DNA from 3 places in the Phyllobacterium sp. MT110 genome. Region 2 is predicted to be linked to each of the others. Evidence: riboswitches for the same ligand, from Rfam matches in the RefSeq annotation. Region 2 holds a riboswitch; each other region holds the start of a gene.

Region 1 (6,205 bases), 140 kb from region 2:
AACCAGACAACATCAGCCAATCCGCTTGCCATGACCGGTTTTGTCTGGCTGCAACTGCTGCTGCTGGGGGCCATATGGGGCGGTTCGTTCTTCTTCGCCAAAATCGCGGTGCACGTGATCCCGCCGCTGACGCTCGTCCTGTTTCGCGTCGCCATCGCCGCCGTTGCCCTGCACATCTATCTTCTGCGCCGCGGCATCCGGTTCTGGGACTATCGCCGGCACGCCCTCGGCTTTGCCGGACTCGGGCTCCTGAACAACGTCATTCCCTTTTCGCTGCTGTTCATCGGGCAGACGGCGCTCGGTGCCGGGCTGGAATCGATCCTCAACGCCACGACACCGATCTGGACGGTGATCATCGCCACATTCCTTACCGTCGATGAGAAGATCAGCGCCAACAAGATCGCCGGCATCCTTCTCGGCGTCTTCGGCACGGTGGTGATGATCGGGCCCGGCGTGCTCTCCGGGTTGGGCGGACCGCTGTGGGCGGAAATCGCCGTGCTCACCGCCACCCTCTCCTATGCTTTCGCCAGCATTCTCGCCAAGCGGTTCAAGGGCATTCCGCCAACAGTGACGGCAACCGGCCAGATGACGGCCTCGACGCTGATCATGATCCCCGTCGTGCTTCTCTCCAGCGGCATGCCGGATTTCGCCGCACCCGATCAGGGCGTCTGGGCGGCCGTGTTCAGCCTCGGTCTGCTCTCCACCGCCTTCGCCTACATCCTGTTCTTTTCCATCGTCCGCGCCGGCGGCGCCACCAATGCCTCGCTGGTCACGCTGGTGGTTCCCGTCAGCGCGATCCTGCTTGGAACAGTTTTTCTCGGGGAGGAACTGGGTTTGAAGGATTTTGCCGGCATGGCGCTCATCGCCCTTGGCCTTCTGACCATTGACGGCAGGCTGCTCGCAGCGTTGCAAAAACCGCGAAAAAGATAGAGTTTTCAACAAATCCTAACGGGCACGGCTTGGTATTTCCCGGTCGGGATTGCGGCGCAACTGTGTCATAAATCGGTGAGAAAACACGCGCGTCGCGTTTTGGTGCAATGCAAAAATAAACCAAATTCCCGGTCATTTTATCGTGAATTGACGATTTTTCATTCCTGTAAATGTGTTTCATTTCAGAAACTTACCATTGCAGAGCAAAAAATTTCTACAGATCATGTCACACCGCGGTAACATTTCCGCTTTTTCTGTGGCAATTTTCCGCTATGCTAAGACGGTTAACTGCAGGAGACAAACAATGGGACTTACGCGTTCGATGAACGTCCTCATGATCTGTGCAGCGTTCGCATTTATCGGTGCAATGGTCGTAGGACTCATACCCTGATTGAAAAAAAGAGCGCCGTGGAGATGGTCTCTGACCGGAGAGCAACAACTGCTCAAAGGGCACCAGTTCTGTTTCTCGGATGGCGAGACAATCCACTAGGAAGGTAGCAAGACCGATGTTTTTCCATCGGGCGAAGCTGCCTGACAAAGTGGTTGTCCGCCAGCCGGAAACCCGAAGGGCCGAGTGAATTTGGCCCAATTCCATCGGGCTTTGGCGTCGCCCGATGGATATACATCGGTCTCGCCAACCCCTTCGACCTTGAACCAAATTCCCTTCGGCAGAACGGTGCCATTTGGGCATTTGTTGCTCTAAGAAGGTGACAGACAAATTTGGATGGCCCGGTTGCAGCAACCGGGCCATTTCCAATTCAACACTAGTGCGCGATATCAGGCGGCGCCGGCCAATGCCGGTTCCAGCGGCGCGCTGACAGGGCGGATGCCGATGAGATGGCAGATGGCGAAGGCAAGGTCGGCCCGGTTCATCGTGTAGAAATGGAAATCCTGAATGCCGCGCTCGACCAGATCGAGAACCTGCTCGGCAGCCACAGCCGATGAAACCAGCGCATGGGTCTGCGGATCGTTTTCCAGCCCCTCGAACCGCTCGGCCAGCCATGCGGGGATGTGAGTCCCGGCCTTCGAGCAGAAATTGGTGACCTGCGTGAAATTATGGATCGGCAGGATGCCCGGCAGGATCGGAATATAGATACCGGCGCGACGGACCTTTTCGACATAACGCTCGTAGAGATCGTTCTCGAAGAAGAACTGCGTGATCGCCCGCGTCGCGCCATTGTCGACCTTGCGCTTGAGCATGTCGATATCGGTGGCGAAATCCGGGCTCTCCGGATGCTTTTCCGGATAGGCGGAAACGGAAATGTCGAAATCGGCAAAGGCCTTCAGCCCGGCGACGAGATCGGCACCGTTTTCATAGCCGCCGGGTGTCGGCTTGTAATGGGCACCGACGCCGCCGGCCGGATCGCCGCGCAGGGCAACGAAGCGCTTCACGCCCATGGCCGCAAATTCGCGCACCACGGTATCAACCTCTTCCTTCGTCGCATCGACGCAGGTCAGGTGCGCGGCGGCGTTGACGTCCGTTTCGGTCAGGATGCGCTTGATCGTGCGGGCCGTGCGCTCGCGGGTGGAACCGCCGGCGCCGTAGGTTACCGACACGAATTCGGGATTGAGCGGCGCAAGACGCGTCACGGTTTCCCACAGGCGCTCTTCCATCACCTCGGTCTTCGGCGGGAAGAATTCAAAGGAAACCTTGATATTGGTTCCAAGGTCGGCACGGCGGGATTGGCGGAAAAAGCTCATCAGACACTCTCCGTTACGCGGGAGGTTAAAGCGGGATCAGCGATCAGCAGGCGTGGGTCGCGTGCCAACCACAGTTTGACGGTCAGTTTGTCTTTGTCTTTTGGTTCGAGTTCGATGCTGTTTTCCAGCGCCAGCCCGGCCTCGGTCAGCCAGTCACGCATCTGGTTGTCGTTGAAGCCAAGCCGTATATGCGCATGGCTGTCCCGCAGGAATTCAAGATCGTGCGGGGCGAAATCGACGATCAGCATGCGCCCGCCCGCACGCAAGGCGCGTGCGGCCTCGCGGATGGCCTCGGCAGGATTGTCGAGGAAGTGCAGCACCTGATGAACGGTCACCAGATCGAAAGACTCCCGGTCAACCGGCAGCGAATAGACATCGCCCTGGCGGACCTGCGCATTGGTGATGCCCGACCGGTCAAGATTGGAGCGGGCAATGGTCAGCATGTCGCGATTGATATCGATGCCGACACCGCGCACGTAAAGCGGGGCAAACAGTTCGAGAAGACGGCCGGTGCCGGTGCCCACGTCAAGCATCGCCTGGAACGGCGTGCGCCCGATGATCTTCGTCAGCGCGGCTTCCACCGCGCCATCCGGCACATGCAGCGAACGGATAGCGTCCCAGCTGGTGGCATTGGCACTGAAATAGGCGGCGGCCCGCTCGCGGCGCTGCAGCTTCACCGAGCCGAGCCGCTCGATATCGCGCTCCAGCAATGGATCGGACACATCAAGACGATCGAGCAGGATCCGGGCGATATCGCCAACCACCAGGGATTCAGCGAGGCGGAAATAGGCCCAGGAGCCCTCCTGATAACGGTTGATCAGATTGGCTTCGAACAGCAGCTTGAGATGGCGGGAGACGCGTGGCTGCGACTGCCCGAGGATGGAGGTCAGATCGGAAACCGTCAGATCCCCCCGGGACAACAGCGCCAGAATGCGCAGGCGGCTGGGTTCCGCCGCTGCCTTCAGCGTATCGACCATCAGGTCAAGATTGAGATCACGTTTGTCCATCAAGGTATCCTCAAAAGATATAAAGATATGTTTATGTGAGAAATACAGATTTGGCAAGTTTTGTTTTTCCGTTGACGGCAAATTTTGTCGCGTTTGAAATAGGCTGGTATATCGATCAGCGAATCGGCGGGAAGACAGTGCAATGAGTTCAGGAACCAACCGCCAAAGGGCCATCGGCAAGGCGCTGACACTGCTTTTGCCGGCCGTACCCTACTCGGATTCCGAGCCCATACGCGCCGCCGCCACGGCACCGCACATGAAAAGCCTGCCACCACCCATTGCGGTGTGGCTGGCCACAGTCGCCCATGTCCGCCATCAGCACACGGACTACGATGCGCTGCGCGACGAGGGCTATGACAAGGAGTCGGCCCGTTTCTTCGTGCTCGAGGCCATCAACCGGAAATTGACGGAATGGCGGGCGACGCGGCTGCTGGATCCGGACGAGGACGATCCGAGCTGAAATCAGCGCCTGTATCCCACTGATCTTCATAGATGAGCTGGTCCAGCGGCAACCGTTCGCGCCAGCCGCGCTTTTGCAGCTCCGGCTGATCGTAGAGCTGGTCGACATAGCCGATGCAGAGATAGGCGATGATCTCGACATGATCGGGGATGGCCAGAATGCGGCGCATGTCCCGGTCATGGTAGATGCTGACCCAGCCGACGCCGATGCCTTCCGCCCGCGCCGCCAGCCACAGGTTCTGCACGGCACAGACGGTGCTGTAGACATCCATCTGCCGGTTATGGGTGCGCCCCAGAACGACATCGCCGCCGCGTGTCCGGTCGCAGGTGATGCACAGATTGACCGGCGCCTTCACGATGCCCTCAAGCTTCAGCGAGGCGTAGAGCGCCTGGCGCTCGTCGGTGAACATGGCCTTTGCTTCTGCATTGGCGCGGGTAAAGGCCTGATGCACCTCGGCCTTGCGTGCCGCGTCGCGGATGAGAATGAAATTCCACGGCTGCATGAACCCCACCGACGGCGCGTGATGGGCGGCATCGAGCAGCCGCAGCAGCACTTCGTCGTCGACGGGCCTTGGCAGGAACTGGTCGCGCACATCGCGGCGGGTATGGATGGCTTTGTAGACGGCGGCGCGCTCGTCCGCGGAAAAATCGGCGGCGGCCACGGGACCACAGGCAGAGTCGTGCATCGTTTGCTCCCAACAATGCGAGGGTCAGATTGATCTGACCCCAGACACCTCCCCGCTGTCCGTGCGGTTTCGGCTATCCGGTCCGGCCGGTCTTCTGACTGAGGTTCACCTGAACCGCGCGCCTTCCGGGTTTCCCCGTGGCAATCTGCGCGGCCCATCCCCTATACAGCGTTGGGCACGTGCCGGATTTGCACCGGCTTCCCGATTCTCCTGCATGCAGGCACCGGACCTGCATTCCATTCGCCACAGATCGGCGAAGGACGCAAGCGTCAGCCCGGATAAATCCATTGCTCCGGCAGGCGCGCATCGATTTTTTCACCGGAATGGATGATTCCCGGCACTTCAACCCAGACGACGATGCCACGCAGCCGCTTCGACGCTTTGACGAAGTCGAGCGCCGTCGCGGTGTGATCGGGGGTTTGCGCCCGCTCGGCGATGGAGCGTCCGGCGACCTTGCACGGCGCGTTCTGCCCGTCGACCTTCAGCGTCACGCCGCCTTCGAAGAACAGCAGCGTGCGCGGCGGCAGCATGGAAAGCGAGGGAATGCCATCGACAACCATGTTGGCGCCGATCCATTCGGGTTTGACTTCCGCAAGGCCCATGGCGCCGGCAATCATTGCAAGCTCGTCGGCCGCCAGAACGGAAATATGCCGTTCGTTGCGCATCTCCGTTCCGCGCGGGTACCAGGGCTCGCGCCCGCCGGACCGGCGCGTCAGGCCGGCATGATAATCGCCGCGGATGCCTTCAAAGGTGAGATCGAGCGTGTCCGTGGCAGCGGTGACAAAACTGTCTTTCGGCGCCTGGAACAGGCCGCTCACCCGCCCGACAATCTTGCGGGCCGGAAGGATGTCCGTTCTGGTTGCGAAAAGATCTGTCATGACGGCACTCCGGTGAAATCAGCCGCATCTTAGGAAAATTGCTTGTTAAAACCAGCCAATATCACTGATGGAAACGTCAAAATTGGTGATGGGAGGGCGTTGCCGCCCTCCCGGTCGCATCAGCGTGTCAGAGGCTTGTAGCTCGGACGCTTCGGATTGACGCTGTCCGGTCCGAGACGACGGATCTTGTCGTTCTCATAGTCCTGGAAGTTGCCTTCGAACCATTCGACGTGGCTGTCGCCTTCGAAGGCCAGGATGTGCGTCGCCAGCCGGTCAAGGAACATGCGGTCGTGGCTGATGATAACGGCGCAGCCGGCGTATTTTTCCAGCGCGTCTTCCAGTGCCGCCAGCGTTTCGGTGTCAAGATCGTTGGTCGGTTCGTCGAGCAGCAGGACATTGCCGCCGGACTGCAGCATCTTGGCAAGATGCACGCGGTTGCGCTGACCGCCGGAGAGATTGCCGACCTTCTGCTGCTGGTCGCCGCCCTTGAAGTTGAACGCCGAGACATAGGCGCGCGAATTCATCTCGTTCTTGCCGATCTTGA
Region 2 (6,205 bases):
GCAGTTCCATTTTCGACCGCGATGTCTCGATGGAGATCACATCCGCATCCATGGCCGCAATGGAGTCGATGATGTCGTTGAACTCCGAATAGCACATATGCGTGTGGATCTGCGTTTCGTCCTGAACGCCTGAAGCGGACAGGCGGAAACATTCGGTGGCCCAGTCGAGATAGGCGGCCCAATCGGCCCGGCGGATGGGCAGGCCTTCGCGAATGGCCGGTTCGTCGATCTGGATGATGCGGATTCCGGCTTTTTCCAGATCGCTCACTTCATCCCGCAATGCCAGTCCGATCTGGCGGCAGACCTGATCGCGCGGAAGATCGTCGCGCACGAACGACCATTGCATCATGGTCACCGGCCCCGTCAGCATTCCCTTCATGGGCTTGTTCGTTAGCGACTGGGCGTAGGCTGCCCATTCGACCGTCATCGCCTGCGGGCGGCTGACATCGCCGAAAATGACCGGCGGGCGGACGCAGCGCGAGCCGTAGCTCTGCACCCAGCCATGCCGGGTGAAAGCAAAGCCCGACAGTTGCTCGCCGAAATACTGCACCATGTCATTGCGCTCGAATTCCCCGTGCACCAGCACATCGATGCCGATTTCCTCCTGCCAGCGGATGGAGTTTTCCGTTTCCTTGCGCAGCAGGGCGGCATAGGCATTGGCGGTCAGCGCCCCCTTGCCATGTTCCGCCCGCGCCTTGCGCACCCCTTCCGTCTGCGGAAAGGAACCGATGGTGGTGGTCGGAAAATCCGGCAGCCCCAGCGATTTCTGCCTTTCCCGGCGGGCAGGATAGGGGCTTTGACGCCGCGACAGTTCCTCCGTCACTGTCTGCAGGCGCCGCTTGACCGCCGCATCATGAATTTTGCTCGACGTCCTGCGGGTTTGCACTGCCGTCGCGGCCGCTGCCAGTTCATCCCGGACGCTGTCCCGCCCGGTGTTGATCGCCCTGCCAAGGATCGACAATTCCTCAAGCTTCTGCGTGGCAAAGGCCAGCCAGCTCTTGAAGTCAGGGTCGATGTCCGTTTCAAGCTCGAGATCGACAGGCGTGTGCAGCAGCGAGCAGGACGGGGCGAGAATGAGGTGATCTGTTCCCCGCTGGCTGATCACCGGTTCGATACGCCGCAGGACGGCCTCGAGATCGGCCCGCCAGACGTTGCGGCCGTCGATGACGCCGAGCGACAGGACAAGTCCGGCAGGCGCTTGGGTTACGATCGTCTGGAGCTGCTGCGGTGCACGGCAGAGGTCGAGATGCAGGCCGGCAACGGGCAGCCCGAGCGCCAGGTCGAGATTGTCGCCAAGCGCACCGAAATAGGGCGTCAGCAACAGTTTCAGGCGGGGAAGGGCGCGCGCGAAGAATTCATATGCCACGCGGAATGCCGTCTGCGTGCTTTCATCGAGATCGAGCACCAGTGCGGGCTCGTCGATCTGCACCCATTCGGCGCCGTTGGCGGAAAGGCGGCGCAGAATTTCCGTATAGACCGGCAGGAGACCCGGAAGGAGTGATAGCGGGTCGAGCTGTGCGTCCTTGCTCTTGGCCAGTTTGAGGAATGTAACCGGCCCGAGAATCACCGGGCGCGTGTCAAAGCCCTGCTCCTTCGCTTCGCGGTATTCGTCGACCGGCTTGTTGGATCCGAGGGTGAATTCCTGCCCCTTTGTCAGTTCGGGCACCATGAAATGATAGTTGGTATCGAACCACTTCGTCATTTCCTGTGCGGCCACCCCGTGATGGGTGCAGGCGCCGTGATCATGGCCGCCCTGGCTGCCGCGCGCCATGGCGAAATAGGTTTCGGGCGAAACCGGTCCGCCTTTCCATTCGTAGCTCTGCGGCACCGCGCCCAGCATGACGCTGGTATCCAGCACGTGGTCATAGAGCGAGAAATCATTGCTGGGTATGTGGCCGAAGCCGAGCTTCTGCTGCAAGGCCCAGTTCTCCTCACGCAACCCGGCGGCGATATCCTGCAGGGTGACGATATGGGACTGGCCAGACCAGAATTTTTCCAGCGCGAATTTCAGTTCGCGCCGTTTGCCGATCCGCGGAAAACCCAGATTGCTTGTGGTGATAGACATAGTTCTTTACCCCGATGGTTGAGGGCAAAGGTCAGGCGCACGCATGCAGGAAATACGGGCGCCCAAGACGTCCGCTTGCAAGCGACACACCGGACACCCCGCCCGTGGACGTTATCTATCGAGGCAGGTCTCCTGGCTTGCGGGTCGGTGCTCTCGTCAGGCCTTCCCGATCCGTCCTGGGATCAGTGACACGAAATTGACGAGAACTCGCCGCTTACAGTTGCGGGGGCAGCTCCGGATTGGACCGCTGGCAGCGATCGCACCGTATTCCCTCTTAGCTCTGCGCCCGAAGGCGCAGAGAACCACGATGCGGGGTATGGTAGGCGCGTGCCCGTAGACTGTCAATAACACATAAAGACATATTTATATGGTTACATCCTCAGTTCAGTGGGCGATGGCGGGTTCGCCGACGCGGTCGTCCTTGCTGCTCTTGCGGATGGTCAGCGCCAGCAGCGCGGCGATCAGGCACAGGATACCGGCGGTGAAGAAGGCCGGGAGGTAGCTCGCATATTCCGTACGGGCAAAACCGCCACCATAGGCCGCCGACGCTGCGCCAAGCTGGTGACCGGCAAAGACCCAGCCGAACACCATGCCCGCCTTCTCCCGGCCAAACCGGTCCGTTGCCAGCTTGACCGTCGGCGGCACGGTGGCGATCCAGTCGAGGCCGTAGAACATGGCGAACAGCGACAGGCCGTAGATCGAAAAATTGCTGTAGGGCAGGAACAGCAGCGAGGCGCCGCGCAGGCCGTAATACCAGAACAGCAGCCAGCGATTGTCGACCCGGTCGGACAACCAGCCGGAGCCGATCGTGCCGAAGAAATCGAAGAAACCCATCATGGCCAGCACGCTGGCGGCGGTGACGGCCGCAAGCCCGTAATCGCCGCAGAGCGCGACGAAGTGGGTCTGGATGAGGCCGTTGGTGCTGGCGCCGCAGATGTAGAATGTGGCGAACAGCACCCAGAACGTGCTGGTGCGCGATATTTCCTTGAGGGTGGCCAGCGGCAGGATGATGAGCGACAGCAGGCCGCCGGTAATCGGTGCGGTCTTGGCCACGTCCTTCTCGCCATAGGCGGGCAGGCCGACATCGGACGGGCGGTCCCGCATCAGCAGGAAGACGGCGGCCGCTGCGACGGCGAGCAGGGCGCAGACCATCATGGTCGCCGCGCGCCAGCCGTAGTTTTCACTGATGGAGGCCATGAGCGGCATGAAAGCCAGCTGTCCGGTGGCCGAGCTTGCCGTGAGCATGCCCAGCACCAGCCCGCGCCGGTCGGTGAACCAGCGGGTGGCAATGGTCGCACCGAGCACCATGGCGGTCAGGCCGGTGCCGAAACCGATCACCACGCCCCAAAGCAGGATGAGCTGCCAGATCTGCGTCATGCCGAGGGACAGGAAGGAGCCGCCGGCGATCAGCGCAAGCGCCACGCACACGACCTTCCGCACGCCGAAATAGTTCATGAACGCCGCGGCGAACGGGCCCATCAGCCCGAACAGCAGCAGCCGGATGGAAAAGGCGGTGGCGATCTGTTCCGTCGTCCAGCCGAATTCCTTTTCCAGCGGCACGATGAGCACGCCGGGGGCGCCGACGGCCGCCGCCGTCACAAGCATGGTAAGGAAGGTGACGGATACGACGACCCAGCCATAGTGGACATTGCGCCGGGCAAGCGCGGCAGCGAGAGGCGATGAAATCATGTTCGTGTTCCCTGGAGGGTAATCGGCTTTTAGATGATGGTCATCATATTGACTATTGATGACGGTCATCATATAAATTGTCAATGCAGTTTTTTTGAAGGAATGTTTCATGCGCGTCAGCAGGGACCAGGCAGCACAGAACCGCGCCCGCATCATCGAGATCGCCGGACAGCAGTTCCGCGAAAAGGGTTTTGACGGCATCGGCGTCGCCGATGTGATGAAAAGCGCGGGGCTCACCCATGGCGGTTTCTATGGTCATTTCAATTCGAAGGATGACCTGATCGCCGAGGCCTGCGCGGCGGCCATGGCTTTATCGGTCCGGCGGTGGACCAGCCTGTCCGAGGCCTCGCCCGACGATGCGCTCGGCGCGATCACCCAATCCTATCTGGCGGGTGATGCCCATGGTGAGGGACAGATGAGCGGCTGCATGATGGCCGCATTGGCGCCGGATATCGCCCGTCGTGGCGGTCCCGTCCGTTCGCGTTTCACCGAGGGTACCAAGGCGCTTCTCGATATCCTCGTCAACGCGGTGACTGGCCGCAGCAAAGCCCGGCAGCGCGAAAAGGCCATCGCCATCATGGCGGGGCTGGTGGGCACCGTGGTGCTGGCGCGTGCCGTGGACGATCCCGACTTTGCCCGGGAGATCAAGCGGGTCGGTGCGGAGGTGTTCGGGAGGGATGCGGAGTAGGGAGTGGATTTACACCCCCCTCTGCCCTGCCGGGCATCTCCCCCACAAGGGGGGAGATCAGCTCTCAGAACCGTTCAGCCAATCTTCGGCAGTGAAAATAACGCGAAACCATCGATGCCGATGTGATCTCCCCCCTTGTGGGGGAGATGGGCGGCAGCCCAGAGGGGGGTGAGTGTTCCGATCTACCGCCCCGGGCGTCCCGTCTTGCCCGGCCGGCGCTTCTTACGCGCATCGTTTGCGTCCTCATAGGAGCCGATGCCGCTGCGCTCGCGGCGAATGATGGTATCGTCATTCCGGTTGGTAGCCCCGGGAAGCGCCGGTTTTTCCGGCACGGCGCCGCGCACGGGCTTTTCGGTCCGGCCGACTGTCATCTCGTCCAGCGTATTCTTGCGGAACAGCGGCGAGTTCGGATCGCTGTTCTCGTCGGTGACCACGCGGTGCATGGCGCGCCCGGCATTGTGCCGGCCCTTGGTGCGGCCGCTGACCGGGCTTTCCAGTTCCACTTCGCGCGCCATCGGGTCGTCCGATATGGCCAGCTCCGTCTCGCGCAGCCGCTTGATTTCGTCGCGCAGCCGTGCCGCCACTTCGAAGTCGAGATCGTCGGCGGCTTCGCGCATCTGCTTTTCCAGATGTTCGAGGTGCGATTTGAGGTTGTTGCCCATCATCGCGCCGGACTCGGCAAAGCCGGAAATATCGGCCCGGACGTGATCGCGCTCGTACACGCTGTTGAGGATATCGCCGATGTTCTTCTTGATGCTGGCGGGCGTGATCCCGTTGGCCGTGTTGTAGGCCTCCTGCTTTTCGCGGCGGCGGCTGGTTTCCGCCATGGCCCGTTCCATCGAACCGGTCACGTGATCGGCATAAAGAACAACCTTGCCATCGACGTTGCGGGCGGCGCGGCCGATGGTCTGGATCAGCGATGTTTCCGAGCGCAGGAATCCTTCCTTGTCCGCATCGAGAATGGCGACGAACCCGCATTCGGGAATGTCCAGGCCCTCGCGCAGCAGGTTGATGCCGACGAGCACGTCGAAGGCGCCGAGCCGCAGATCACGCAGGATTTCGATGCGCTCGAGCGTATCGATGTCCGAGTGCATGTAGCGCACGCGGATGCCCTGCTCGTGCAGATATTCCGTCAGGTCTTCGGCCATGCGCTTGGTCAGGACGGTGACCAGCGTGCGGTAGCCCTTTGCCGATGTCTCGCGGATTTCGCCGAGAACGTCGTCGACCTGCGATTTGGCCGGACGCACCTCGACCGGCGGATCGATCAGGCCGGTCGGCCGGATGACCTGCTCGGCAAACACGCCGCCGGCTTCTTCCATTTCCCAATTGCTCGGGGTCGCCGAAACCGCAACGGTCTGCGGGCGCATGGCGTCCCATTCCTCGAAACGCAGCGGACGGTTGTCCATGCACGAGGGCAGGCGGAAGCCGTACTCGGCCAGCGTTGCCTTGCGCCTGAAGTCGCCCTTGTACATCGCGCCGATCTGCGGAACAGTCACATGGCTTTCGTCGATGAAAACAAGCGCATTGTCGGGGATATATTCGAACAGCGTGGGTGGCGGCTCGCCCGGCTTGCGGCCGGTGAGGTAACGCGAATAGTTCTCGATGCCGGCGCAGGAACCGGTGGCCTCGAGCATTTCCAGGTCGAAGGTGCAGCGCTGCTCCAACCGCTGCGCTTCGAGCAGGCGTCCGGCCTGGTTGAGTTCCACCAGCCGGTGCTTCAGCTCTTCCTTGATCGACTTGATCGCCTGGTTCAGCGTCGGGCG
Region 3 (6,205 bases), 150 kb from region 2:
TGTCCGGCCATGGGCTGACCTTCACCATCGGTCGCGGCAATGAAATCTGCTGCCTGGCGATTGAAGCGATGAAGCATCTCGTCGTTGGGCTGGAACTGGACTGGGTGAAGGAAAATCCCGGCCGCTTCTGGCACTTCATCACCGGCGACAGCCAGTTGCGCTGGATCGGGCCCGACAAGGGTGCGATGCATCTGGCGACGGGCGCGGTGGTCAATGCGGTCTGGGACTTGCTTGCCAAGGAGGCGGGCAAGCCGGTCTGGCAGCTGGTCGGCGAGATGACGCCGGAAGAAATCGTCGATATCGTCGACTTCCGCTACCTGACCGACGTGCTGACGCGCGAGGAAGCACTCGCCATCCTGCGCAAGGCGGAGAGCGGCAAGAAGGAGCGGATCGCCACGCTGCAGGCGGAAGGCTATCCCTGCTACACCACCTCGGCAGGCTGGCTTGGCTATTCCGATGAAAAGCTGCGTCGCCTCTGTCAGGAAGCGGTCGACGCCGGTTTCAACCACATCAAGATGAAGGTCGGCCGCGATCTTGAAGACGATATCCGCCGCCTGACCATTGCCCGCGAGGTGATCGGGCCGGACCGTATCCTGATGATCGATGCGAACCAGGTCTGGGAAGTGGGCGAGGCCATCGACTGGGTCAACAAGCTTGCCTTCGTCAAGCCGTTCTTCATCGAGGAGCCGACCAGCCCGGATGACGTGGCGGGCCACCGTAAGATCCGGCAGGCAATCAAGCCTGTGAAGGTCGCGACCGGCGAGATGTGCCAGAACCGCATCATGTTCAAGCAGTTCATCGCCGAAGGCGCCATCGATGTGGTGCAGATCGATTCGTGCCGGATGGGCGGCCTCAATGAAGTGCTGGCCGTGCTGCTGATCGCCGCCAAATATGAACTGCCTGTCTGGCCGCATGCGGGCGGTGTCGGCCTGTGCGAATATGTGCAGCATCTGTCGATGATCGACTACATCGCCGTGTCGGGGACGAAGGAGGGGCGGGTGATCGAATATGTCGACCATCTGCACGAACATTTTGTCGATCCCTGCAACATCCGGGATGCCGCCTATATGCCGCCGTCGCTGCCGGGTTTCTCGATTGAAATGAAACAGGCGTCGATCGAGGAATATCTCCACCGGCCATAGGAAAAGGGGCGGGGCTTCATCAGTCTGACAAAGAGCTGTCCTATGGCGATTGCATCGTCTTCTCTCGTCACGGGGTTTCCATGCTCGACCTGATCAAGCCTTCGCTCGCCCGCTTTGCCGCCAGCCTGCACCCGGAACCGCCGGTGCATCTCGGCCGGCGCTACAACGGCGCGGGCGTCTTTCAGCCGGAACCCGGCAATACGGTGGTCTGCCATCTGGTGAAGGGCTCCGAGTCGGAAGCCTCGGTCATTGCCGTGCGCGACCGGATTCTGGCGATGCCCGATGCCGGCCAACTGGCCTTTACCCCCGTCTCCAGCCTGCACATGACGCTGTTTCAGGGCATTATCGAATATCGCCGCCGCCCGTCCTATTGGCCGGATGATGTTCCACTGGAGACAAGCATCGACGACATGACGCGGCTTTACGTGGATCGCCTTCAGGATTTCGAGGGATGCGGGCCGTTCAACGTCGAGGTGATCGATGTCACGCCCGCAGGCCTGACCGTGGCCGGTGCGAGTGAATATGACGAGCGCATCATGCGCGCCTGGCGCGACGAACTGGCCGTGCCGTTCGGTTACCGGCATCCTGATCACGACACCTATGTCTTCCACATCACGCTGGCCTATCCGATCGCGCGGTTCCCGGACGAAAGGCTCGGGGCCTGGCAGGAACTTCTGGATGATTGCCTAGCATTCATCCGGCGTGAATCGCCGGTCATTGCGTTGAATCCGCCCGCATTCTGCAGTTTTGCCGATATGAATCATTTCGAGGAACTGGTGGTTCTGGATTGAACCGGAGGCCGTTTGATCGCCAATCTGCGACATAGTGTACACGCGCCCGGCGTGTCGTCTTACGTAAATGCGATGTCGTTTCCGCACCTATTCTTTTTGGGTGCCGGATGCTTTTATCGGGGCACTTGAGGTGCCGCTTTTCTAGGGAAGCGGAGAATTGGGAAGCCGGTCGGAAACCCGGCGCTGCCCCCGCAACGGTAGTGGAGTGAAACACGGCATAACAGCCACTGGGTCACAACCCCGGGAAGGCGTCGTGACAGCCGATACGGCAACTCCAGAGCCCGGAAACCAGCCTCGGTACCAAAAACCGACTGATCGCGGTGGGCGATCAAGGAGCATGATTCTGTGCGGGCACCAGCCGGTGGCTGGCCGTGCAGGCGTTCTTCCTCCGTCACCACCAGTCAGTTCTTTCGCAACATCGAGGCGAGGACACGACATGGATATACGCAACGAACTGCTCCGGAACCTGAGAAACCGGAAACCCGGCTACGGCCTTGAACAGTCTTTCTATTCCGATCCGGATTATTTCCGGCTGGATATGGAGAACATCTTTTATCGCGACTGGCTGTTCATCGGCCATGATTGCGAAGTCGCCAAGCCCGGCAACTTCTTCACGGTGCAGGTCGGCGACTATCCCGTGGTCATCGTGCGCGACCGCCAGGGCCAGATCCGGGCTTTTCACAATTCCTGCCGCCATCGCGGCTCGCGCGTCTGCTCAGCCGAGCGCGGCACGTCGGCCAAGCTCGTCTGCCCCTATCACCAGTGGACCTACGAGCTTGACGGGCGCCTGCTGTTCGCCCGCCAGATGGGCGATGATTTCGACGCCAGCCAGCACAGTCTGAAGCCGGTGCAGTGCGAAAGCGTCGGCGGTTACATCTTCATCTGCCTGGCGCAGAATCCTGTCGATTTCAGCGCGACGCGCGCATTGATCGAACCCTATCTCGCGCCGCACCACCTCACCGAAACCAAGGTCGCCTATCAGAGCACCATCGTCGAAAAGGGCAACTGGAAGCTGGTCTGGGAAAACAACCGCGAGTGCTATCACTGCGTGGCCAATCATCCCGAGCTGTGCAAGACCTTCCCGGAAGCGCCGAGTGTGAGCGGTGTCCAGGGCGCCGCAGACGATCCGGAAATTGCCGCGCATTGGCAGCGCTGCGAAGCGGCAGGCCTGCCCAGCATTTTCCGCATGTCCGATGATGGCCAGTACCGCGCCACCCGTGTGCCGCTGCTGCGCGATGCGGAAAGCTATACGATGAGCGGGCGCCGCGCCGTCGGCCGGCAGCTCAGCGACAGTGTCAACGAGAAGCAGATCGGCTCGCTGCTGCTGTTCCATTACCCGACCACCTGGAACCATATCCTCGGCGACCATGCCATTTCCTTCCGCGTGCTGCCGCTCGGCCCGGATGAAACGCAGGTCACCACCAAATGGCTGGTGCACAAGGATGCGGTCGAGGGCGTGGATTACACCATCGAGGAACTGACGCATGTCTGGCTCGAGACCAATGACCAGGACCGCCGGATCGTCGAGGAAAACGCCTTCGGCATTCGCTCGCCCGCCTACGAGCCCGGACCCTATTCGCCCGAGCATGAAGGCGGCGTGCTGCAATTCCTCGAATGGTACTGCAGGTTCATGGAAGAGCGTCTCTCCGGCGGCGATACGCGGCTCAGCAAGGTAGCATAGGTACACAATGAACATGGGCGTTCCTCAGTCTTACCCGCACCTCGACCAGATGCAGCCATGGAATGACCGGCTGCATCTGCTGGAGTGTCTGTCGATCATCGAGGAAGCGCCGAATGTGAAGACCTTCACATTCCGTTCCGACAACCAGAACTGGTTCCGCTATGAGCCGGGCCAGTTCATGACCTTCGAGCTGCCGGTGCAGCCCGAAGCCGTCCTGCGCACCTATACGCTCTCCTCCAGCCCGTCACGGCCCTTCACCATCGCCGTGACGGTCAAGGCGCAGGAGAACAGCATCGGCACCCGCTGGATGCTGGATCATTTGACCCCCGGCATGCGGCTGAAGGCCTTCGGTCCGCTCGGCGATTTCTCCATGCGCAGGCATCCGGGGGAAAAGTACCTGTTCATCTCGGCCGGGTCCGGCATCACGCCGATGATGTCGATGACCCGCTGGATGCATGATTGCGCCCCGCAGAGCGATATCAGCTTCGTCACCTGCGCCCGCCGGCCCAGCGACATCATTTTCCGCCGGGAACTGGAATATCTGACAAACTGCATGCCCAACCTGAAACTGTCGTTCCTGATCAAGGAACACGAGATGGGGCAGGTGTGGACCGGTATCCGCGGGCGGCTGGAAGCGCCCAAGCTGCCGCTGCTGTCGCCGGATTTCAAGGACAGGACGATCTTCTGCTGCGGTCCGGAAGGTTTCATGCGCGATGTGCGCGGTATGCTCGAAGCCAGCGGTTTCGACATGGCGCATTATCATCAGGAAAGCTTCGGTCCGGCCGCCGAACCCGTCCTGCCCGCCTTCGATGTGATGTCCACCGACGCCGTGGAAGCGTCGGCGACGATCACCTTTTCCATGTCGGGCATGGACGTGCCGTGCATGCCGGGGGATACGATCCTCAAGGCGGCGCGCGGCGCCGGTATCCGCATTGCGGCGGCCTGCGAATCCGGCCTGTGCGGCACGTGCAAGGTGATGAAACTCTCGGGCAAGTCCGAGATGGATCACAATGGCGGTATTCTCGACGAGGAAATCGACGAGGGATTTGTCCTCGCCTGCTGCACCAAGCCGCTCGGCAATGTGGAGATCGAAGCCTGAGCGCCGCCTTTTTGAGGTATTCTTCGTTCTCAAGTGCAGGCAATAACTGGCGGTGAAGGCTCGCATTGCGATCGTGCGTGGTTCGACAAGCTCACCATGAGGGAGAGTGAGGATTGCAGGGAGCCATTCCTGCAATCCTTGTGATTAGCATTGCAGCCCAACCCTCTCCCTCATGGTGAGCTTGTCGAACCACGCACCACGCACCCTTAAAAATGCCTGTGCTTAGAACACCACGGTCTTGTGGCCATTGAGCATGACGCGGGATTCGAGGTGCTTCTTGACGGCGCGGGCGAGCACCCGGCTCTCGATATCGCGGCCGGTGGCGACAAAGTCCTCGGCGCTCATGGCATGGCTGACCCGCTCGGTCTCCTGCTCGATGATCGGACCCTCGTCGAGGTCGGGCGTGACATAATGCGCCGTCGCGCCGATCAGCTTCACGCCGCGCTCGAACGCCTGGTGATAGGGCTTTGCCCCCTTGAAGCTCGGCAGGAACGAATGGTGGATGTTGATCACCTTGCCGAACAGCCGCTTCGACAGAGTGTCCGACAGCACCTGCATGTAGCGGGCGAGGATGACGAGATCGGCGCCGGTGTCCTTGACGATCTTCAGCAGCGCCTCCTCCTGTGCCGTCTTGTTGTCCTTGGACACGGGCAGCACATGGTAGGGGATGCCCTCATGCTCGGCAAAGCGGCGGCTGTCCTCGTGGTTGGAGACGATGGCGGCGACTTCCGCATCGAGCCAGCCGACCTTGATCTGGTAGAACAGGTGCAGGAGCGCATGGTCGAACTTCGACACCATGATGACGATCTTCGGCTTCTTGGCCTGGTCGATCAGCGTGGTCTTCATGCCGAAGCGCTCGATGGCCGGCTTCAGCGCCCGCTCGACATCGTCCTTGGAGGTTTCTTCCGAGGCGGCAAAGGCGATGCGCATGAAGAAGCGGTTGGTCTGGCGGTCCCAGAACTGGTTGCTCTCGGCGATATTGGCATCCAGCGCCGCCAGCTCCGTCGTCACCGATGCCACGATCCCAGGCTTGTCTTCGCACGACAGGGTGAGGACGAAACCGTGCGTATAATCAGACGGCTGACGGGTGACGGGCGAGGTGTGGGACTGATGATCCATCGGTTCAAACTCCAGGAAGCTCTTTGAGAAAACGGTCCAGTTCGTCATGCGGAATTCCAACCACATGTTCGGCTGCCGGATAGTTTTTTGCGTGCACGTCTGCGACAAACTCGGAAAAGGCTGCGACCCTTTCCTGCTGCAGACGGTCATATTCGGCGGAAAAGTTGCGGTAAGTCTTGGCATGGCGCGGATAATGGCCGCGGTTCGATCCAAGAATATCCTCGGCGAAGAGATATTGCGCATCGCAGCCGGCGCCTGCGCCCATGGAAATCACGAACAGCGAGGTGCGTTCGGAAATGGCGGTTGCAACCGCCACAGGCACCACCTCGATTTCGGCGGCAAACGCCCCGGCTTCTTCCAGTGCCTTGGTCTG

The links. A riboswitch is a leader RNA that binds a small molecule or an ion and turns the genes downstream of it on or off. The one in region 2 is predicted to bind cobalamin.
Region 1: linked by a shared signal. The riboswitch ahead of bluB (5,6-dimethylbenzimidazole synthase) and the one ahead of metE (5-methyltetrahydropteroyltriglutamate--homocysteine S-methyltransferase) in region 2 are both predicted to bind cobalamin.
Region 3: linked by a shared signal. The riboswitch ahead of AC1Q5O_RS10990 (aromatic ring-hydroxylating oxygenase subunit alpha) and the one ahead of metE (5-methyltetrahydropteroyltriglutamate--homocysteine S-methyltransferase) in region 2 are both predicted to bind cobalamin.

Annotation. Positions count from the first base shown of each region.
Region 1 is NZ_JBXAFE010000001.1:1,883,896-1,890,100, forward strand. It holds gene AC1Q5O_RS09625 (DMT family transporter) at 31-930, shown strand; gene metF (methylenetetrahydrofolate reductase [NAD(P)H]) at 1,708-2,631, opposite strand; gene AC1Q5O_RS09635 (ArsR/SmtB family transcription factor) at 2,631-3,638, opposite strand; gene AC1Q5O_RS09640 (DUF2293 domain-containing protein) at 3,781-4,098, shown strand; gene bluB (5,6-dimethylbenzimidazole synthase) at 4,031-4,783, opposite strand; cobalamin riboswitch at 4,851-5,026, opposite strand; gene AC1Q5O_RS09650 (MOSC domain-containing protein) at 5,053-5,661, opposite strand; gene ettA (energy-dependent translational throttle protein EttA) at 5,781-6,205, opposite strand, start outside.
Region 2 is NZ_JBXAFE010000001.1:2,024,671-2,030,875, reverse strand. It holds gene metE (5-methyltetrahydropteroyltriglutamate--homocysteine S-methyltransferase) at 1-2,065, opposite strand, end outside; cobalamin riboswitch at 2,171-2,387, opposite strand; gene AC1Q5O_RS10250 (MFS transporter) at 2,450-3,754, opposite strand; gene AC1Q5O_RS10245 (TetR/AcrR family transcriptional regulator) at 3,864-4,442, shown strand; gene uvrB (excinuclease ABC subunit UvrB) at 4,625-6,205, opposite strand, start outside.
Region 3 is NZ_JBXAFE010000001.1:2,176,016-2,182,220, reverse strand. It holds gene AC1Q5O_RS11000 (L-fuconate dehydratase) at 1-1,142, shown strand, start outside; gene AC1Q5O_RS10995 (DUF1868 domain-containing protein) at 1,223-1,933, shown strand; cobalamin riboswitch at 2,045-2,244, shown strand; gene AC1Q5O_RS10990 (aromatic ring-hydroxylating oxygenase subunit alpha) at 2,370-3,614, shown strand; gene AC1Q5O_RS10985 (FAD-binding oxidoreductase) at 3,622-4,713, shown strand; gene purU (formyltetrahydrofolate deformylase) at 4,936-5,832, opposite strand; gene AC1Q5O_RS10975 (3-methyl-2-oxobutanoate hydroxymethyltransferase) at 5,837-6,205, opposite strand, start outside.